3 regions of the Streptomyces sp. NPDC005266 genome follow, and region 2 is predicted to be linked to each of the others. Evidence: predicted binding sites of a transcription regulator. Region 2 holds the regulator's gene; each other region holds the start of a gene.

What was found. Region 2 encodes HrcA, which represses chaperone genes, less so after heat shock. Its sites were predicted from a motif close to TTNGCACTCNGNNNNNCNGAGTGCNAA; they were not measured.
Positions count from the first base shown of each region.
Region 1: the regulator HrcA is predicted to act here: its motif matches at 1,342-1,368, upstream of groES (co-chaperone GroES).
Region 3: the regulator HrcA is predicted to act here: its motif matches at 4,782-4,808, upstream of groL (chaperonin GroEL).

Region 1 covers NZ_JBEXHC010000006.1:242,761-248,593, forward strand. Annotated here, with positions in the region: gene groL (chaperonin GroEL) at 1-790, opposite strand, end outside; gene groES (co-chaperone GroES) at 885-1,193, opposite strand; gene ABZU99_RS14710 (polysaccharide deacetylase family protein) at 1,400-2,473, opposite strand; gene ABZU99_RS14715 (methyltransferase domain-containing protein) at 2,551-3,738, shown strand; gene ABZU99_RS14720 (ATP-binding protein) at 3,783-4,304, opposite strand; gene ABZU99_RS14725 (Scr1 family TA system antitoxin-like transcriptional regulator) at 4,467-5,318, shown strand; gene ABZU99_RS14730 (DUF397 domain-containing protein) at 5,329-5,535, shown strand; gene ABZU99_RS14735 (aldo/keto reductase) at 5,720-5,833, opposite strand, start outside.
Region 2 covers NZ_JBEXHC010000013.1:63,583-69,415, reverse strand. Annotated here, with positions in the region: gene ABZU99_RS22640 (DUF3097 domain-containing protein) at 1-89, opposite strand, end outside; gene ABZU99_RS22635 (MBL fold metallo-hydrolase) at 113-835, opposite strand; gene hrcA (heat-inducible transcriptional repressor HrcA) at 1,011-2,027, shown strand; gene dnaJ (molecular chaperone DnaJ) at 2,028-3,164, shown strand; gene ABZU99_RS22620 (nitronate monooxygenase) at 3,207-4,298, shown strand; gene ABZU99_RS22615 (16S rRNA (uracil(1498)-N(3))-methyltransferase) at 4,295-5,038, shown strand; gene ABZU99_RS22610 (hypothetical protein) at 5,263-5,787, shown strand.
Region 3 covers NZ_JBEXHC010000007.1:316,065-321,897, forward strand. Annotated here, with positions in the region: gene ABZU99_RS17045 (DUF4031 domain-containing protein) at 1-239, opposite strand, end outside; gene ABZU99_RS17050 (hypothetical protein) at 239-595, opposite strand; gene ABZU99_RS17055 (MurR/RpiR family transcriptional regulator) at 757-1,698, shown strand; gene murQ (N-acetylmuramic acid 6-phosphate etherase) at 1,894-2,829, shown strand; gene groL (chaperonin GroEL) at 2,996-4,621, opposite strand; gene ABZU99_RS17070 (cold-shock protein) at 4,936-5,142, opposite strand; gene ABZU99_RS17075 (MoaD/ThiS family protein) at 5,573-5,833, opposite strand, start outside.

The DNA.
Region 1 (5,833 bases), on a different contig from region 2:
CGACGAGGGTGGAGAGGGCCTCGCCCTCCACGTCCTCGGCGATGATCAGCAGCGGCTTGCTGGCGCCGGCCTGGATGATCTTCTCCAGGAGCGGCAGCAGGTCCTGGATGGAGGAGATCTTGCCCTGGTGGATCAGGATGTACGGGTCGTCGAGGACGGCCTCCATACGCTCCTGGTCGGTCACCATGTACGGCGACAGGTAGCCCTTGTCGAAGGACATGCCCTCGGTGAAGTCGAGCTCCAGACCGAAGGTGTTGGACTCCTCGACGGTGATGACACCGTCCTTGCCGACCTTGTCCATCGCCTCGGCGATGAGCTCGCCGACCTGCTTGTCCTGAGCGGACAGCGCGGCCACGGCGGCGATGTCGGTCTTGGAGTCGATCGGGCGGGCGGTGGCCAGCAGCTCGTCGGAGACGGCCTTGACCGCCGCGTCGATGCCCTTCTTCAGGGCGGCCGGGGAGGCACCGGCGGCCACGTTCTTCAGGCCCTCGCGGACCAGGGCCTGGGCCAGCACGGTGGCGGTGGTGGTGCCGTCACCAGCGATGTCGTTGGTCTTGGTCGCCACCTCCTTCACCAGCTGGGCGCCCATGTTCTCGTACGGGTCCTCGACCTCGACCTCGCGGGCGATGGTGACACCGTCGTTGGTGATGGTCGGAGCACCGAACTTCTTGTCGATGACGACATTGCGGCCCCGGGGGCCGATCGTCACCTTGACGGTGTCCGCAAGCTTGTTGACGCCGCGCTCGAGAGCGCGACGGGCGTCCTCGTCGAACTTCAGGATCTTCGCCATGGGTTGCGTATGTCCTCTCAAACGAACCGCGCCCCGACCCCGGGTATCTGTGACACGGGCACCGGGGCGCGGCTCATAGGCAAAACTTCGGTGATTACTTCTCGACGATCGCGAGGACGTCGCGAGCCGAGAGGACGAGGTACTCCTCGCCGTTGTACTTCACCTCGGTGCCGCCGTACTTGCTGTACAGCACGACGTCACCGACGGAGACGTCGAGCGGAAGACGCTTGCCGTCCTCGAAGCGGCCCGGGCCCACGGCCAGGACGACGCCCTCCTGGGGCTTCTCCTTGGCGGTGTCCGGGATGACCAGGCCTGAAGCCGTGGTCTGCTCGGCGTCGAGCGGCTGGACCACGATGCGGTCCTCGAGCGGCTTGATGGCAACCTTGGAGCTGGTGGTCGTCACGATCCGACCTCCCCCTTCGGAGATCTCACGGGGTTAACTGTCTGAGGTGGCGACCAGGTGGATCCGTCGTCGCGGGTGCCGGACCTGCCCGTCGCTGTATCTCTGGCACTCAGGACTCCTGAGTGCCAGCCCCGACATTATGACGCGGTTAGCACTCAGTCAACCAGAGTGCCAGGCGACGGGGTGGCGAGCCGCGCGAGGCGGCGTCACACGTAGTCCTCCAGCCGCCCTACGGTGAACCCCTGTTCCTGGATCGCACGCACCAGCGACGTGATCATGTCGGTCATGGACTGCCCCTCCAGCTGCTCCGGGCCCCGGAAGTGGGCGAGGATGATGTCCCCCGGCCGCAGCTGCCCGCCGGAGCGGTACGCCAGCCCGTAGGTCTCCATCTCGGCGCGCCACAGCACCACCGTCTCGATCCCGCAGGAGGCCGCCGCGTGCAGCGTCGTCTCGTCGTACTCGCCGAAGGGCGGGCGGAAGAGGCGCGGCTGCCGGCCGAAGCGGTTGCGGAGGTTCTCCTGCTGGCCGCAGATCTCCCTGGCCTGGGCGTCGTAGTCGAGGCCGGCGAGGCTGGGGTGGGTGAGCGTGTGGTTCTCCATCGGGTTGCCGAGTTGGCGGAGCTGGTCGAAGTAGCCGTACTGGTCGCCGATCACGTTGTCGGTCAGGAACCCCGTGAACGGCAGGCCGAGGTCCCGGGCCTGCTCGATGAAGCGCGGGTCCTTCTCGATGCCGTCGTCGATGGTCACGAAGACCACCCGGTCATCCGTGGGCACCCGGCGCAGCACCGGTGGCACCCCCGCTCGTTGCCGCCCTGGCGGGCCGAGCAGTGGCTTGCTCGCGGGCGGGGGCGGGGGCACCTCCAGCGGCCTGTCGAGTCCCCAGCGGTGGTACGCCTCCGGGTCGCCCATGGGTGCCGAGCGCACCTGGGGCGGATACGAGTCGGGGGGGCCGGAGGCCGGGGGCGGGCCGGGCTCGGGCACCGCGCCCGGGGGCCCCGGCGCGCCTTCGTCCGAGGGCGGCGGTGCGTCCGCGTCCCGGCCCGGTGGCACGGACGGCCCCGGGGGCCGCCGCTGCGACTCCTGCCCGTATTTCTGCCCGGATTCCGGCCACGACTGGGGCCGCCGCTTTGAGGCGGGGGCGGAGGAGGCGGCCGGCGCATCGGCCGCGCGGCCGGCCTCGGTGTACGGGTCAGGGCCACCGATGCTGCCGCAGCCGGTCGCCAGGATCGCCGTCGCGGCGGCGAGAACCAGACACCTCGAAAAACCAGTCTTGATCATCATCACATAAGTCATGTTTGACCGCGGGGCGCGGAACCGCTCGCCCCGGACGTGCGAATGCGCTCGCCGGAGCGGGGAGAATGGGCCATGTGGACGTTGACGCCTTCGACTCACTGCTCGGCGCCGAAGGGCAGGCGCTGCTCTCCGGGCTCCGCGACTACGACCCGGCGCACGAGCTCGCCACCGCGACCCGGCTGCGCCGCGACCATCCGCCGGCGCTGGTCTCGGCCGCCCTGACCCAGGCCGAGCTGCGGCAGCGGGCGGTGGCCAAATTCGGCCCCGAGGACGCGTACCGCATGTACTTCACGCCGAACGGCGTCGAGCAGTCCACCCGCACCTCCGTCGCCGACTATCGCGCCGCCCGTTTCGTGGAGTTCGGAGTCCGCCGGGTCGCCGATCTGTGCTGCGGCATCGGCGGCGACGCGATCGCCCTGGCACGCGCCGGGATCTCCGTCCTGGCCGTCGACCGTGACCCGCTCACCTGCGCCGTCGCCCGCGCCAACGCCGAGGCGCTGGACCTGGCCGACCGCATCGAGGTCCGCTGCGCGGATGTCACCGAGATCGACACCACCGCCTTCGACGCCGTCTTCGTCGACCCCGCCCGGCGCGGCGGCCGGGGCCGCGTCTTCGACCCCGAGGCGTACTCCCCGCCCCTGTCCTGGGCCATCGAGGCCGCCCGCACCACCCCACGCGCCGCCCTCAAGATCGCCCCGGGCATTCCGCACGAGGCGATTCCGGAGGACGCGGAGGCCGAGTGGATCTCGGACCACGGCAATGTGAAGGAGGCCGTCCTGTGGTTCGGCACGGCCCGGCCCGGGATGCGCCGCGCCACCCTCCTCCCGGCCGGTTACACCCTCCTCGGCACCTGCCGCCTCCCCGACCCCGACCCCGGTCCGGTGGGCCGCTGGCTCTACGAACCGGACGGCGCCGTCATCCGCGCCCATCTCGTCGCCGATGTCGCCGCCCGCATCGGCGGCCGGCTCATCGACCCCACGATCGCCTACATCACCACCGACGAGCTGCGCCCGACGCCCTACGCCACGGCGTACGAGATCACCGATGTGCTGCCCTTCAACCTGAAGAAGCTCAAGGCCCTGCTGCGGGAGCGGGAGGTCGGCGTCGCCACCATCAAGAAGCGTGGCTCGGCCGTGGAGCCGGAGCACCTTCGCAAGAAGCTTCGCCTCGAAGGGGGAAATGCCTGCACGATCCTGCTCACCCGGTCGGAAGGCGCACCGACGATGCTCCTGGGCCGCCCCGCCTCTGCCTAGCCCTTCAGGTCGTCTCCTGGGCCACCCCGCCTCTGTCTAGCCCTTCAGGCCGTCTCGGGGGCCACCCCCCGGGCCCCCTTGACCGCGAGCTCGAACCAGACGCCCTTGGCGAAGCGGCCCGCCGGGTCGCCGTCCGCCGTGCCCCACGCGTCGGAGAGGGCGGCGACGACGCCGAGGCCGCGGCCGTCCATGCGGTCGGCGGTGGGGAGGCGGGCGGCGGTGGGGAGCGCGGTGCAGGCGTCGTAGACGAGGACGCGCAGGCTGGGCGGCTCGATCAGCACACGCAGCATCAGGGAGTCGCCCTCGGCGTGCAGATAGGCGTTGGTGACCAGCTCGGAGGTGCAGACCGTCGCCGCGTCGACCAGCTCCTCCTGCCCGGTGGAGTTGAGCACGCAGGCGACGAAGTCGCGCAGGATCTTGGGCGAGGTGGCCCGGCGGTTGCTCTGGAGGGTGTAGGCGTACGGGTCTTGCGCGCCGGATCCGGAGGGCGAGGCCGCCCCGGAGCCGGGGGCCGGGGCTGAGGCTGAGGCGGGGGGACGGTCGTCGGACTCGTGGTCGGAACCCATGGTCAACTCCCTGCGAGGGGGCGACAGTGCGCGTACCGTAACGCCGATCAACGCTTCGTAGCGGATGCACGACCCACGGTAGGGCAGCGGTGCAAACAACTGCTACGGCTCCGGTAAATTTCCTCGACAATTAGCCCGTCGAGGTGAGGACAGGGAGGACCCATGCCACCCAGGAGCGCCCCCACCGCCCGTCAGCTCCGGCTGGGCACCGAACTGCGCCGGATGCGCGAGGACGCCGGCCTCTCCATCCAGGAGGCCGCCGACCGCCTCGGCATCAACCGCACCCACATCACCAACCTCGAGCTCGCCCGCTTCGGCGTCAGCGAGGAGCGAGTGCGGGCACTCGCCGCCATCTACGCATGTCCCGATGCCGCCTACGTCGAGGCGCTCGTCGCCATGACCCATGAGCGCAAGCGCGGTTGGTGGGAGGAGTACCGGGGGTTCATCGCCACCGGCGGACTCGACCTCGCCGAGCTGGAGTACTACGCCGCGAGCCTGCGCGTACTGGAAATCATGCACATCCCCGGTCTGCTGCAGACGGAGGAGTACGCCCGCGCCGTGCTGAGCGCGACCGTCCCCCCGTGGTCCCCCACCGATCTGCGGCGCCGGCTCTCCCACCGGATGAAGCGCCGCGACATCCTCGACCGGGACGACCCGCCCTCGTGCACCTTCATCATCCATGAGGCCGCGCTGCGCATGCGGTTCGGCGCCGACGCGGTTCTCCGCGCCCAGCTGGAGAGCCTGCTGGAGTCGTCCGAGCGGAAGAACGTCACCGTGCGCGTCCTGCCGTTCGCCGCCGGCGGGTTCCATGTGCCGGGGATCTCGGTCACCTACGCCTCCGGCCAGGTCGCCCAGCTCGACACCGCCCAGCTCGACACCGCGCACGGCCCGGTCTTCCTGGACGCGCGGTCCCAGCTCGCCACCCATCGGCGGGTGCTGGAGCGTACGACCGAGGTGGCGCTCTCGGCCGAGGCGTCGCGTGATGTCATTCGTTGCGCCGCTCAACAGAGATGAAAGCGTGGAGATGGTCGAGCTCACCTGGCAGAAATCCTCCTACTCCGGCGGGGGAGACGGAAACTCCTGCATAGAGCTCGCCTCCAAAGGCGACGCGATCGCCCTCCGGGAGAGCGATGACCCCGGCACCGTGCTGACCACCACCCCCGCCAAGCTCGGACCGTTCCTCCACGCCATCAAGGCGGGCGAGTTCGATCACCTTGCGGCGAACGAGTGACATTCCCGCGCACGCACGTTCCTGAACCGCCATCTCCATCTGACCGAGCGCACCCTTACCGAGACCCACCTCGACGGCACCCGCAAGCGGCGCGGACTCGCGGACAACGACGAGGTGCTGCGGGTTCCGGCCGCCGACTTCGGCATCGCGCTGCCCTCGGACACCGAGCTTCCGGGGTGATGGCCTACCGCGGGGACTGAAGCCGCGCCATGTCGTCGTCCGAGAGCCGCAGTGCTCCGGCGGCCACGTTCTCCACGAGGTGGTCCGGATTTCCGGTCCCCGGAATGGCCAGCACATG
Region 2 (5,833 bases):
TCGACGACGAGGTCCGGGTCGGCGGGGACCTCGGGGGCGGGCTGCTGCCGCTTCCAGGGCGGGGTCAGGTCCGGGTCGTACTGTCGCATCCGGGTGACGATAGCGCGAGGGACTAGGTGGACACGCCGAAGCGGGCGGCGAGTTCGTCGCGTTGGGCGCGGACGAAGGCGGCGTCCACGACGGAGCCGTGGCCCGGGACGTAGAGCGCGTCCTCGCCGCCGAGGGCGAGCAGCCGGTCGAGGGCGGCGGGCCACTGGGCGGGGACCGCGTCGGGTCCGGCCTGGGGCGGGCCCGACTCCTCGACCAGATCGCCGCAGAAGACCACCTCGGGCCGGCCGGGGGCCAGGACGGCCAGATCATGGGCGGAGTGGCCGGGGCCCACGTTCGCCAGGAGGACGGGGCGATCGCCCAGGTCGAGGGTGAGCTCGCCGGAGACCACGTGATGGGGGAGTACGAGGTGATCGGCGGCCTCGGTGGCGGCCTCCCGGTCCACGCCGTGCCGGATGGCGCTCTCGCGCAGCAGCTCCCTGTCGTGGCGCAGCAGCCCGTCGAGCCCGGCGGCCCCGTACACCTCGCAGCCCGCGAAGGCGGCCGTGCCGAGGACGTGATCGAAGTGCGGGTGGGTCAGTGCGATGCGGGTGGGGCGGCGGCCGGTGATCCGGGTGATCTGGCGGCGGAGCTCGGCGCCCTCGCGCAGCGTGGCTCCGGTGTCCACGACGAGGACGTCGGTCTCGCCGACGATCACGCCGATCGTCTCGTCCCAGCCCGGCATCCGGCGGCGGGCGACACCGGGCGCGAGCTGCTCCCAGCCCGCCTCTTCCCAATACGTCTCCATACCGAGACGCTAGCTCTCAGGGCGATAGCGTGGCGGGTCGGGCGGAGCCGCCACACTGCGGCTCTTGCCCACGCCACCGGCCCCCGCCGTACACTGGCTGAGGGGTTCTGGCACTCGTGCCCTTTGAGTGCCAGAGAGACGACCTGATGAGACCGCTGGACTGGAGGTGCGCGGGGTGCTCAGCGAACGCAGACTCGAAGTGCTGCGTGCCATTGTCCAGGACTATGTGGGGACGGAGGAGCCGGTCGGCTCCAAGGCGCTCACCGAGCGGCACCGGCTGGGGGTCTCCCCGGCCACGGTGCGTAACGACATGGCCGCTCTGGAGGACGAGGGTTTCATCGCCCAGCCGCATACGAGCGCCGGGCGGATTCCCACGGACAAGGGTTACCGGCTCTTCGTGGACAAGCTGGCGGGAGTCAAGCCGCTGTCCACCCCGGAGCGCAGGGCCATTCAGAACTTCCTGGACGGCGCCGTCGACCTCGACGATGTGGTGGGGCGTACGGTGCGGCTGCTGGCGCAGCTGACCCGGCAGGTCGCGGTGGTGCAGTACCCGTCGCTGACGCGTTCGACGGTGCGCCATGTGGAGCTGCTGCCACTGGCCACGGCCCGGGTGATGCTGGTGCTGATCACCGACACCGGGCGGGTCGAGCAGCGCATGGTGGACTGTCCGGCTCCGGTCAGCGAGGAGTCGCTCGCCGATCTGCGGGCCCGGCTCAACAGCCGGGTCGTGGGGCGGCGGTTCGCGGATGTGCCGCAGTTGGTGCAGGATCTTCCGGAGTCCTTCGAACAGGAGGACCGCGGGACGGTCTCGACCGTACTGTCGACCTTGCTCGAGACGCTTGTCGAGGAGACCGAAGAGCGGCTGATGATCGGCGGCACCGCGAACCTCACGCGTTTCGTGCATGATTTCCCCCTGACGATCCGGCCCGTCCTGGAGGCACTTGAGGAGCAGGTCGTCCTCCTCAAGCTGCTGGGCGAGGCCAAGGACTCGGGCATGACCGTGCGGATCGGGCATGAGAATGCTCACGAGGGGCTCAACGCCACCTCGGTCGTCGCGGTCGGCTACGGTTCGGGCGACGAGGCCGTCGCCAAACTCGGCGTGGTCGGACCGACCCGCATGGACTACCCCGGAACGATGGGAGCGGTACGCGCAGTGGCACGTTACGTCGGACAGATCCTGGCGGAGTCGTAAGTGGCGACGGACTACTACGCAGTCCTGGGCGTGCCGCGTGATGCCTCACAGGACCAGATCAAGAAGGCATTCCGCCGGCTCGCTCGCGAGCTGCATCCGGATGTGAACCCGGACCCGAAGACCCAGGAGCGGTTCAAGGAGATCAACGCCGCTTACGAGGTCCTGTCGGACCCGCAGAAGAAGCAGGTCTACGACCTCGGCGGCGACCCGATGTCCGGGGCCGGCGGAGGCGGCGGCGCCGGTGGCTTCGGCGCGGGCTTCGGCAACTTCTCCGACATCATGGACGCCTTCTTCGGCACCGCCTCGCAGCGCGGCCCGCGGTCCCGGACCCGGCGCGGCCAGGACGCCATGATCCGTCTCGATGTGGAGCTCAGCGAGGCCGCGTTCGGGACGACGAAGGACATCCAGGTCGACACCGCCATCGTCTGCACCACCTGCAGCGGCGAGGGCGCGGCGCCGGGCACCTCGGCGCAGACCTGCGACATGTGCCGCGGCCGCGGTGAGGTCTCGCAGGTGACGCGGTCCTTCCTGGGCCAGGTCATGACCTCGCGGCCGTGTCCGCAGTGCCAGGGCTTCGGCACCGTGGTGCCGACCCCGTGCCCGGAGTGCGCGGGCGACGGGCGGATCCGCTCGCGGCGCACGCTGACGGTGAAGATCCCGGCCGGTGTGGACAACGGCACCCGGATCCAGCTGGCGGGCGAGGGCGAGGTCGGCCCGGGCGGCGGCCCCGCCGGCGACCTGTACGTGGAGATCCACGAGGTGCCGCACCCGGTCTTCCAGCGGCGCGGCGACGACATGCACTGCACGGTGACCATCCCGATGACGGCGGCGGCGCTGGGCACCAAGGTGCCGCTGGAGACGCTGGACGGGCTGGAGGAGGTCGACATCCGGCCCGGCACCCAGTCCGGCCAGTCGATCCCGCTGCACCAGCGCGGCGTCACCCATCTGCGGGGCGGCGGCCGAGGCGACCTGATCGTGCATGTCGAGGTGACGACCCCGACCAAGCTCGACCCGGAGCAGGAGGAGCTGCTGCGGCGGCTGTCCAAGCTGCGTGGCGAGGAGCGCCCGACGGGGGAGTTCAAGCCGGGGCAGCAGGGGCTGTTCTCGCGCCTGAAGGACGCCTTCAACGGGCGGTGATCCGGTGACGGGCCGGTGCGGAGGGCATGGCACGATGTGGCCATGTCCACCGCACTGACCGATCTCTTTCGGTATCCGATCGTGCAGGCGCCGATGGCGGGCGGAGCCTCCTGCCCGCAGCTCGCCGCCACCGTCTCCCGTGCCGGCGGCCTCGGGTTTCTCGCTGCCGGCTACAAGACGCCGGAGGCGATGTACGAGGAGATCAAACAGGTACGGGGGCTGACGGACCGGCCCTTCGGCGTGAATCTGTTCATGCCGCAGCCGGCCACCGCCGACCCGGCCGCCATCGAGGTCTACGGCGAGCAGCTCGCGGGCGAGGCGGCCTGGTACGAGACCTCGCTCGGTGACCCCGACGCGGGGGCCGACGACGCGTACGAGGCCAAGCTCGCCGTCCTGCTCGACGACCCGGTGCCGGTCGTCTCGTTCACGTTCGGCTGCCCCACCCGCGCCGTTCTCGACTCCCTCGCCAGGGTCGGCACTCGTACGGTCGTCACCGTGACCTCGCCGGTCGAGGCGCAGACCGCTCAGTGGGCGGGCGCCGACGCCGTGTGCGTCCAGGGCGTGGAGGCCGGCGGCCACCAGGGCAGCTACCGGAACGATCCGGCGGCCGACGGCATGGGCGCCGGCATCGGCCTGCTGTCGCTGATCGCGCTTGTCCGGGAGTATGTGCAGGTCCCGATCATCGCCGCGGGCGGGCTGATGCGCGGTGCGCAGATCGCCGCGGCGCTGGCGGCGGGCGCGTCCGCGGCCCAGTTGGGGACCGCGTTCCTGGTCTGCCCCGAGTCCGGGGCCAATCCGCTGCACAAGCGGGCCATGACCGATCCGCTGTTCGGCCGGACCGAGCTGACCCGCGCCTTCTCCGGCCGTCCGGCCCGGGGCCTGGTCAACCGGTTCATGCGCGAGCACGGCCCGTACGCCCCCGCCGCCTACCCCCAGTTGCACCACATGACCTCCGGCCTCCGTAAGGCCGCGGCCAAGGCGGGCGATCCGCAGGGCATGGCGCTGTGGGCCGGGCAGGGGCACTGGCTGGCGCGGGAGCTGCCCGCCGGGCGTCTGGTGGAGACGCTGGCGATCGAACTGGACTCGGCGCGGGCCGTGTTGAACCTCCTGCCCCAGCGCGGTGCGGTGTCATGACCGCCCCCGTGTTCGTGGCCGACTCCCTGGCGGGGGCGGCCGTGGGGGACCGGATCGTGCTGGACGGGCCGGAGGGACGGCACGCGGTGTCCGTACGGCGGCTGCGCGTCGGTGAGCCCGTCGTCCTGACGGACGGCCACGGTGCGGGCGTGTACGGCGCTGTGGCGGCCGTCGAGGGCAAGGACCGGCTGCTGGTCGAGGTCGCCGAGGTGCGCCGGGAGACGGCGCCCAGCCCGCGGATCACCGTCGTCCAGGCGCTGCCGAAGGGCGACCGCGGCGAGGTGGCCGTGGAGACCATGACGGAGACGGGCGTCGACGCCGTCGTGCCGTGGGCCGCCGCGCGCTGCATCACCCAGTGGAAGGGCGAGCGCGGCCTGAAGGCGCTCGGTAAGTGGCGGTCGACGGCCCGCGAGGCGGGCAAGCAGTCCCGTCGGCTGACCTTCCCCGAGGTCACGGACGCGATGACGACCAAACAGGTTGCTCGACTTCTCGCCGAAGCCGATTTCGCGGCCGTGCTGCACGAGGAGGGCAGTGAGCCCCTGGCCATGGCCGAACTGCCGGGCGAGGGGGAGATCGTGCTGGTCGTGGGGCCGGAAGGGGGCGTGTCCGCAGAGGAGTTGGCCGCCTTCGCCGAGTCCGGCGCGCGGCCCTACCGGCTGGGCCCGGGCGTGCTGCGCACCTCCACGGCCGGAACGGTCGCCGCCGCACTGCTCCTGGGGCGTACGGGCCGCTGGAGTTAGGGCACCCATTTCTGGGCTCGGTTCTCCCCCGGCCACACCCATTTTTGGGCTCGGTTCTCCCCCGGCCACCGCTGGGAGGTGCCCCCGCCGGGGCGCTGAAGCCCGCGTCGGCGGTCGACCGTGCTCGGCCCTTCGCGCGGCGGGTAGCGGCGGAAACCCGAGGCCACTCACACTGGCCGAGGACGGTCTTCCGGTTCGCCACCCGCGGTGGGAACCTGTCGCCCATGGGGGTATTGAGCCAGGTACGGCAGGGACGGGCCCTTCCGGCCCTCGCGGCGGCGCTCGCGGTGGCCGTCGCGGTGACGGGATGTGAGCCCAGGGACGGCGGCGGGGTCAGCTCCATCAGTGTCGCGGTCACCACGGATCGGGTCGCCTCGCGCGCCCTGGAGAAGGGCGGGGTCGGTGTCCGCTGGCTGACCTGCACCGCGGACCTCAAGAGCGACCGTACGGTGGGAGCTTCGGCCTCCGGTGAGTCGCGCCGGACGGGCCGGACGGACGCGACGGTCAACTGCCGCGGCAGGACCGAGAACGACAAGGACATCAAGGTCACCGGCAAGGTCACCTATGTGCGCGAGAACCACTGCGTGCGGGGCGACTTGACGGGCAAGGTGGACGGTCGGAAGGTGTTCGAGGCGAAGGTGATCGGGGAGTGCGACGGCGGCGGCCGGGAGACCGAGCGCCCCGGGCCCACCCGCAGTCACCCCTGGCACCACCGGACCACGGCCGGGAGCGGAACACAGGGCAAGTAGGGCTCGTGCGCCCCGTCGGCGGGGCATCCCGGTACCATCCGGTCCG
Region 3 (5,833 bases), on a different contig from region 2:
AGGCCTGCCGCCGTGAGCCGCCGCACCAGTTCCTTGCTGCCGACCTCGACCGCGCCCTCCCCCACCGCCGCCTCATACAGCTCGCTCGGCACGTCGTAGTGGTCCCGGTCGAAGCCGCGGAGGGGCGCGCCGATGCGGGCCGCGAAGGCGTGGAGTTCGTCGTACGAGACGTCGCTTACCAGGTGCGACCACATCCGTCCGTGGCCCGGCCAGGACGGGGGGTCGATGAGGACCGCCATCAGAGGGTGGTCCCGAGCGACCCCACCCGTGCCACCGCGACCGCGGTCTTGCCGCACACCCAGTGCGGGTCCGGGCCCAACTCGGGTTCCACGTCGAGGGCGTGGAGGTCGCCGCCCCGGGTGCAGACGGGGCACAGCGGCCAGCGTCCGTAGCGCTCCAGCAGGGCGTCCTGGACGTCCTGGGCGACCAGGCCCGCGACGTATTCGGCGCCCTCGGGCCATTGCTCGACCCACCACCGCCGGTGCGCGATCGCGTCCTCGACCAGCGAGACGATGTCGGCCTGGGCGACTTCTCCCGCGGCGAGGTCGGCCAGAACGAGGGCGCGGGCCGCGTGCAGGGCGTGTTCGAGCTTCATGGGTCCCATTGTCACCTTTGCATCCTTACTGCGCCTTCCCACGCACGTCCCACTCATACGCCGCCTTCCCGCACACGCGACCTTCCCGCACACGCCACCTTCCCGCACACGCGGCCGCGCGGAAGGTTGACCGACACCATGGCTGGAAATAGCTTTCAAAGATGAGCAGCAAACTGAAGGAAACTTTCATGCCCGCACAGTCTCCGCCCGCGGCCACCCCGCCCGCACCGGCCGCGCTCGCGGCCAAGGTCCGCACGTTGGCTCCCTCCATGACCCGCTCCATGCAGCGCGTCGCCGAAGCAGTGGCGGGCGATCCGGCCGGCTGTGCGGCGCTCACCGTCACCGGGCTCGCCGAGCGGACGGGTACCAGTGAAGCCACGGTCGTCCGCACCTCCCGGCTACTCGGCTACCCCGGCTACCGCGATTTGCGGCTCGCGCTCGCCGCGCTGGCCGCGCAGCAGGCGGCGGGCCGGGCCCCGGCCGTCACGGCGGACATCGCGGTGGACGATCCGATCCCCGATGTCGTCGCCAAGCTCGCGCACGAGGAGCAGCAGTGTCTGGCCGACACCGCCGCCGGGCTCGACACCGGCCAGGTCGAGGCGGCCGTCGCGGCGCTGGCCGCCGCCCGCCGGATCGATGTGTACGGGGTGGGCGCGTCGAACCTCGTCGGCCAGGACCTCGTCCAGAAGCTGCTGCGCATCGGGCTGATAGCCCATGCCCACGCCGATCCACACCTCGCGGTCACCAATGCCGTGCAGCTGCACTCCGGGGACGTCGCCATCGCGATCACCCACTCCGGCCGTACTACGGACGTCATCGAGCCATTGCGCGTCGCCTTCGAGCGTGGTGCGACCACCGTCGCGATCACCGGGCGGCCGGACGGCGAGGTCACCCAGTACGCCGACTTCGTCCTCACGACCTCGACCGCGCGCGAGAGCGAGCTGCGCCCGGCGGCCATGTCCAGCCGCACCAGTCAACTTCTCGTCGTGGACTGCCTCTTCATAGGTGTGGCGCAGCGTACGTACGAGGCCGCCGCGCCCGCGCTGTCGGCCTCGTACGAAGCCCTCGCCCACCGGCATGACCACCGCCACGGCCCTCGCTGACCGACCCAGCCCTCGCCGACCCGCCCCAGCCCTCGCCGACCGGGCCGGACCCCGCCGACCGCCCCAACCCTCGCCAACCGGCCCAACCCTCGCCGACCGGCCCGGCCCTCGCCGACCGAGCTGGCCCTCGCCGACCGGGCCGGACCCCGCCACGACCCCCGCCCCGACCCCCGTACTGGAAAGAGCCCGCTTCGCATGACTCCCGCCGCTGACCAGGAACAGCTGCGCGCCCAGCTGAACACGCTCACCACCGAGGCATTCCGCCCCGAGCTCGCCGAGATCGACCGGCTCGAGACCGTCGAGATCGCCCGCATCATGAACGCGGAGGACGCCGCCGTCCCCGCCGCCGTCGCCACCCAGCTCCCCGGGATCGCAGCCGCCATCGACGGCATCGCCGAGCGCATGTCCCGCGGCGGCCGGCTGATCTACGCGGGCGCGGGCACCGCCGGACGGCTCGGGGTGCTCGACGCGAGCGAGTGCCCGCCGACCTTCAACACCCGGCCGGACCAGGTGGTCGGGGTGATCGCGGGCGGGCCGGGCGCCGTGGTGACTTCGGCCGAGGGGGCGGAGGACAGCGCGGAGCTGGCCGCCGCCGATCTCGACCGGATCGGGGTCGGCGTGAAGGACACGGTCGTGGGCGTCTCCGCCTCCGGCCGTACCCCGTACGCCGTGGGGGCGGTCGAGCACGCACGGCGCCATGGCGCGCTCACCGTCGGGCTGTCGTGCAACGCCGGCTCGGCGCTCGCCGCGGCGGCCGACCACGGCATCGAGGTCGTCGTCGGCCCGGAGCTGCTCACCGGCTCGACCCGGCTGAAGGCGGGGACGGCGCAGAAGCTGGTCCTCAATATGCTCTCGACCATCACCATGATCCGGCTGGGCAAGACGTTCGGGAATCTGATGGTCGACGTACGCGCCTCGAACGAGAAGCTGCGCGCGCGCTCGCACCGGATCGTCTCCCTGGCGACCGGCGCCTCGGACCAGCGGATCGAGAGCGCGCTCGAGGCCACGGACGGCGAGGCGAAGAACGCCATCCTCACCATTCTCGGCGGGGTGGACGCACCGACGGCCGAGAAGCTGCTCGGCGAGGCGAACGGGCATCTGCGCACCGCCCTCGAGGCCGCAGGCGGCTGACTCGAGGCCGCGGCGGGCTGACTCGTGGCCGCGGTCGGCTGACGGAAGCCGGCACATAACACGGAAGACGCACACAACGCCGTCGGGGCGGCACCCCTGAGAGGGTGCCGCCCCGACGTCCTGGACGGTTCGACCGACCGGCGAGAGATCCCGGGGGATCTGCCGATCAGAAGTCCATGTCACCGCCCGGCATGCCGCCCGGAGCGCCCGCCGCGGCGGCCTTCTCCGGCTTGTCGGCGATGACGGCCTCGGTGGTCAGGAACAGCGCGGCGATCGACGCGGCGTTCTGCAGCGCGGAGCGCGTGACCTTGGCCGGGTCGATGATGCCCTCGGCGATCAGGTCGACGTACTCGCCGGTCGCGGCGTTGAGGCCGTGGCCCGGGGTCAGGTTGCGCACCTTCTCCACCACGACGCCGCCCTCGAGGCCGGCGTTGACCGCGATCTGCTTCAGCGGGGCCTCGAGCGCCAGGCGCACGGCCTGGGCACCGGTGGCCTCGTCGCCGTCGAGCTCGAGCTTCTCGAACACGGAGACGGTCTGCAGCAGGGCGACGCCACCACCGGCGACGATGCCCTCTTCGACGGCGGCCTTGGCGTTGCGCACCGCGTCCTCGATGCGGTGCTTGCGCTCCTTGAGCTCGACCTCGGTCGCGGCACCGGCCTTGATGACCGCCACGCCACCGGCCAGCTTCGCGAGGCGCTCCTGGAGCTTCTCACGGTCGTAGTCCGAGTCCGAGGACTCGATCTCGGCGCGGATCTGGTTGACCCGCCCCTGCACCTGCTCCGGGTCGCCGGCGCCGTCCACGATGGTGGTCTCGTCCTTGGTGACGGTGACCTTGCGGGCGCGGCCGAGCAGGTCGAGCGTCGCGTTCTCCAGCTTGAGGCCGACCTCCTCGGAGATGACGGTGCCACCGGTGAGGATGGCGATGTCGCCGAGCATGGCCTTACGGCGGTCACCGAAGCCCGGGGCCTTGACGGCGACGGACTTGAAGGTGCCACGGATCTTGTTGACGACCAGGGTGGCCAGGGCCTCGCCCTCGACGTCCTCGGCGATGATCAGCAGCGGCTTGCCCGACTGCATGACCTTCTCCAGCAGCGGGAGGAGGTCCTTCACGCTGGAGATCTTCGAGTTGACGATCAGGATGTACGGGTCGTCGAGCGACGCCTCCATACGCTCCATGTCCGTCGCGAAGTACGGGGAGATGTAGCCCTTGTCGAAGCGCATGCCCTCGGTGAGCTCAAGCTCGAGACCGAAGGTCTGCGACTCCTCGACGGTGATGACACCTTCCTTGCCGACCTTGTCCATCGCCTCGGCGATGAGCTCGCCGATCTGGGTGTCGGCGGCGGAGATGGAGGCGGTGGAGGCGATCTGCTCCTTGGTCTCCACGTCCTTGGCCTGCTCGAGCAGCTGGGCGGAGACGGCCTCGACGGCCTTCTCGATGCCGCGCTTGAGAGCCATCGGGTTGGCGCCCGCGGCTACGTTGCGCAGGCCTTCCTTGACCAGCGCCTGGGCGAGGACGGTCGCGGTCGTCGTGCCGTCACCGGCGACGTCGTCCGTCTTCTTCGCGACCTCCTTGACCAGCTCGGCGCCGATCTTCTCGTACGGGTCCTCGAGCTCGATCTCCTTGGCGATGGACACACCATCGTTGGTGATCGTGGGGGCGCCCCACTTCTTCTCGAGGACGACGTTACGGCCCTTGGGGCCGAGGGTGACCTTGACGGCGTCGGCGAGCTGGTTCATCCCGCGCTCGAGGCCGCGCCGCGCCTCCTCGTCGAACGCGATGATCTTGGCCATGTGAAGTGGTCCTCCCAAGACGGGGTGGATTGCTCCGGACCGCGCTGGCGCCCGCGACGGACGGCCTGCCGACCAACGGTTCCTTGCCCCGTATGGCCGGACGGGCCTCACCGACCCGGTCCTTCTGTCACTCTCAACGTCAGAGTGCTAACGCCAATGATTAGCACTCGACCCATGAGAGTGCAAGCGCCCGAAGGGGTCAAGGGGGCACAGAAGGAGAGGAACGGCAGGGTGGCGCGCATACGCCGAAGGGCCCGCACCCCCAAGGGGGGCGGGCCCTTCGACACTTCAGTCAGCTGCCTCGCGTCGGCGCGTCAGCCTACGGCCACGCGGACCATGTCCGCCTGCGGGCCCTTCTGGCCCTGCGAGATCTCGAACTCGACCCGCTGGCCTTCCTCGAGGGTGCGGTAACCGTCCATCTGGATCGCGCTGTAGTGGACGAACACGTCCGCACCACCGTCGACCGCGATGAAGCCGTACCCCTTCTCCGCGTTGAACCACTTGACGGTGCCCTGAGCCATTCCTAACTCCCCTATTACTGGCCCTTGCGCAGGACCGCACTCCGCGGACCCGGGTCAGACCTCACCCCCCGGTCATGGAGGGTGTGCGCCGGAACGCGTCGACCGCCGCTGAATGTATCCGTCCCAACGCCCTCTGCAACAGGTCAATCGGACGAGAATTCTGGGCATGGCCGATCGGTAAAAGGTGGAGAATCCCCGCGAAGTTCGGGCAAGCCGGGCCGGGCATAGGGCGCCAACCCGACAAATCGTGCTCACGCTTTGCACACAAGTTGACGAGTTCTCATATGTGGTGCCAGCGGCGGGGTCATTGGAGAAGCGGGGCAACTGTATCGCGATTCCACAGACGGAATCGCCCCGTCCGCTTCTCCCTGGACGGGGCGATTCCAAAGGTGAGGGGGTGATCGGGCGATCACCAGGGGGTGATCCGAGGTCAGCAGCCGCCCGCGACCGCCGGGATGATCGAGACCCCGGCGCCGTCCGGCGTGGCGGTGTGCAGGCCGTCGGCGAACCGGACGTCGTCGTCGTTGACGTAGACGTTGACGAAGCGGCGCAGCTTGCCGGTGTCGTCCAGGACGCGGGCCGAGATGCCCTGGTGGTTCTTCTCCAGGTCCGCCAGGACCTCGGCGAGGGTCGCGCCCTCGGCGCTGACCTCGGCCCGGCCGCCGGTGTAGGTGCGCAGGATGGTCGGGAT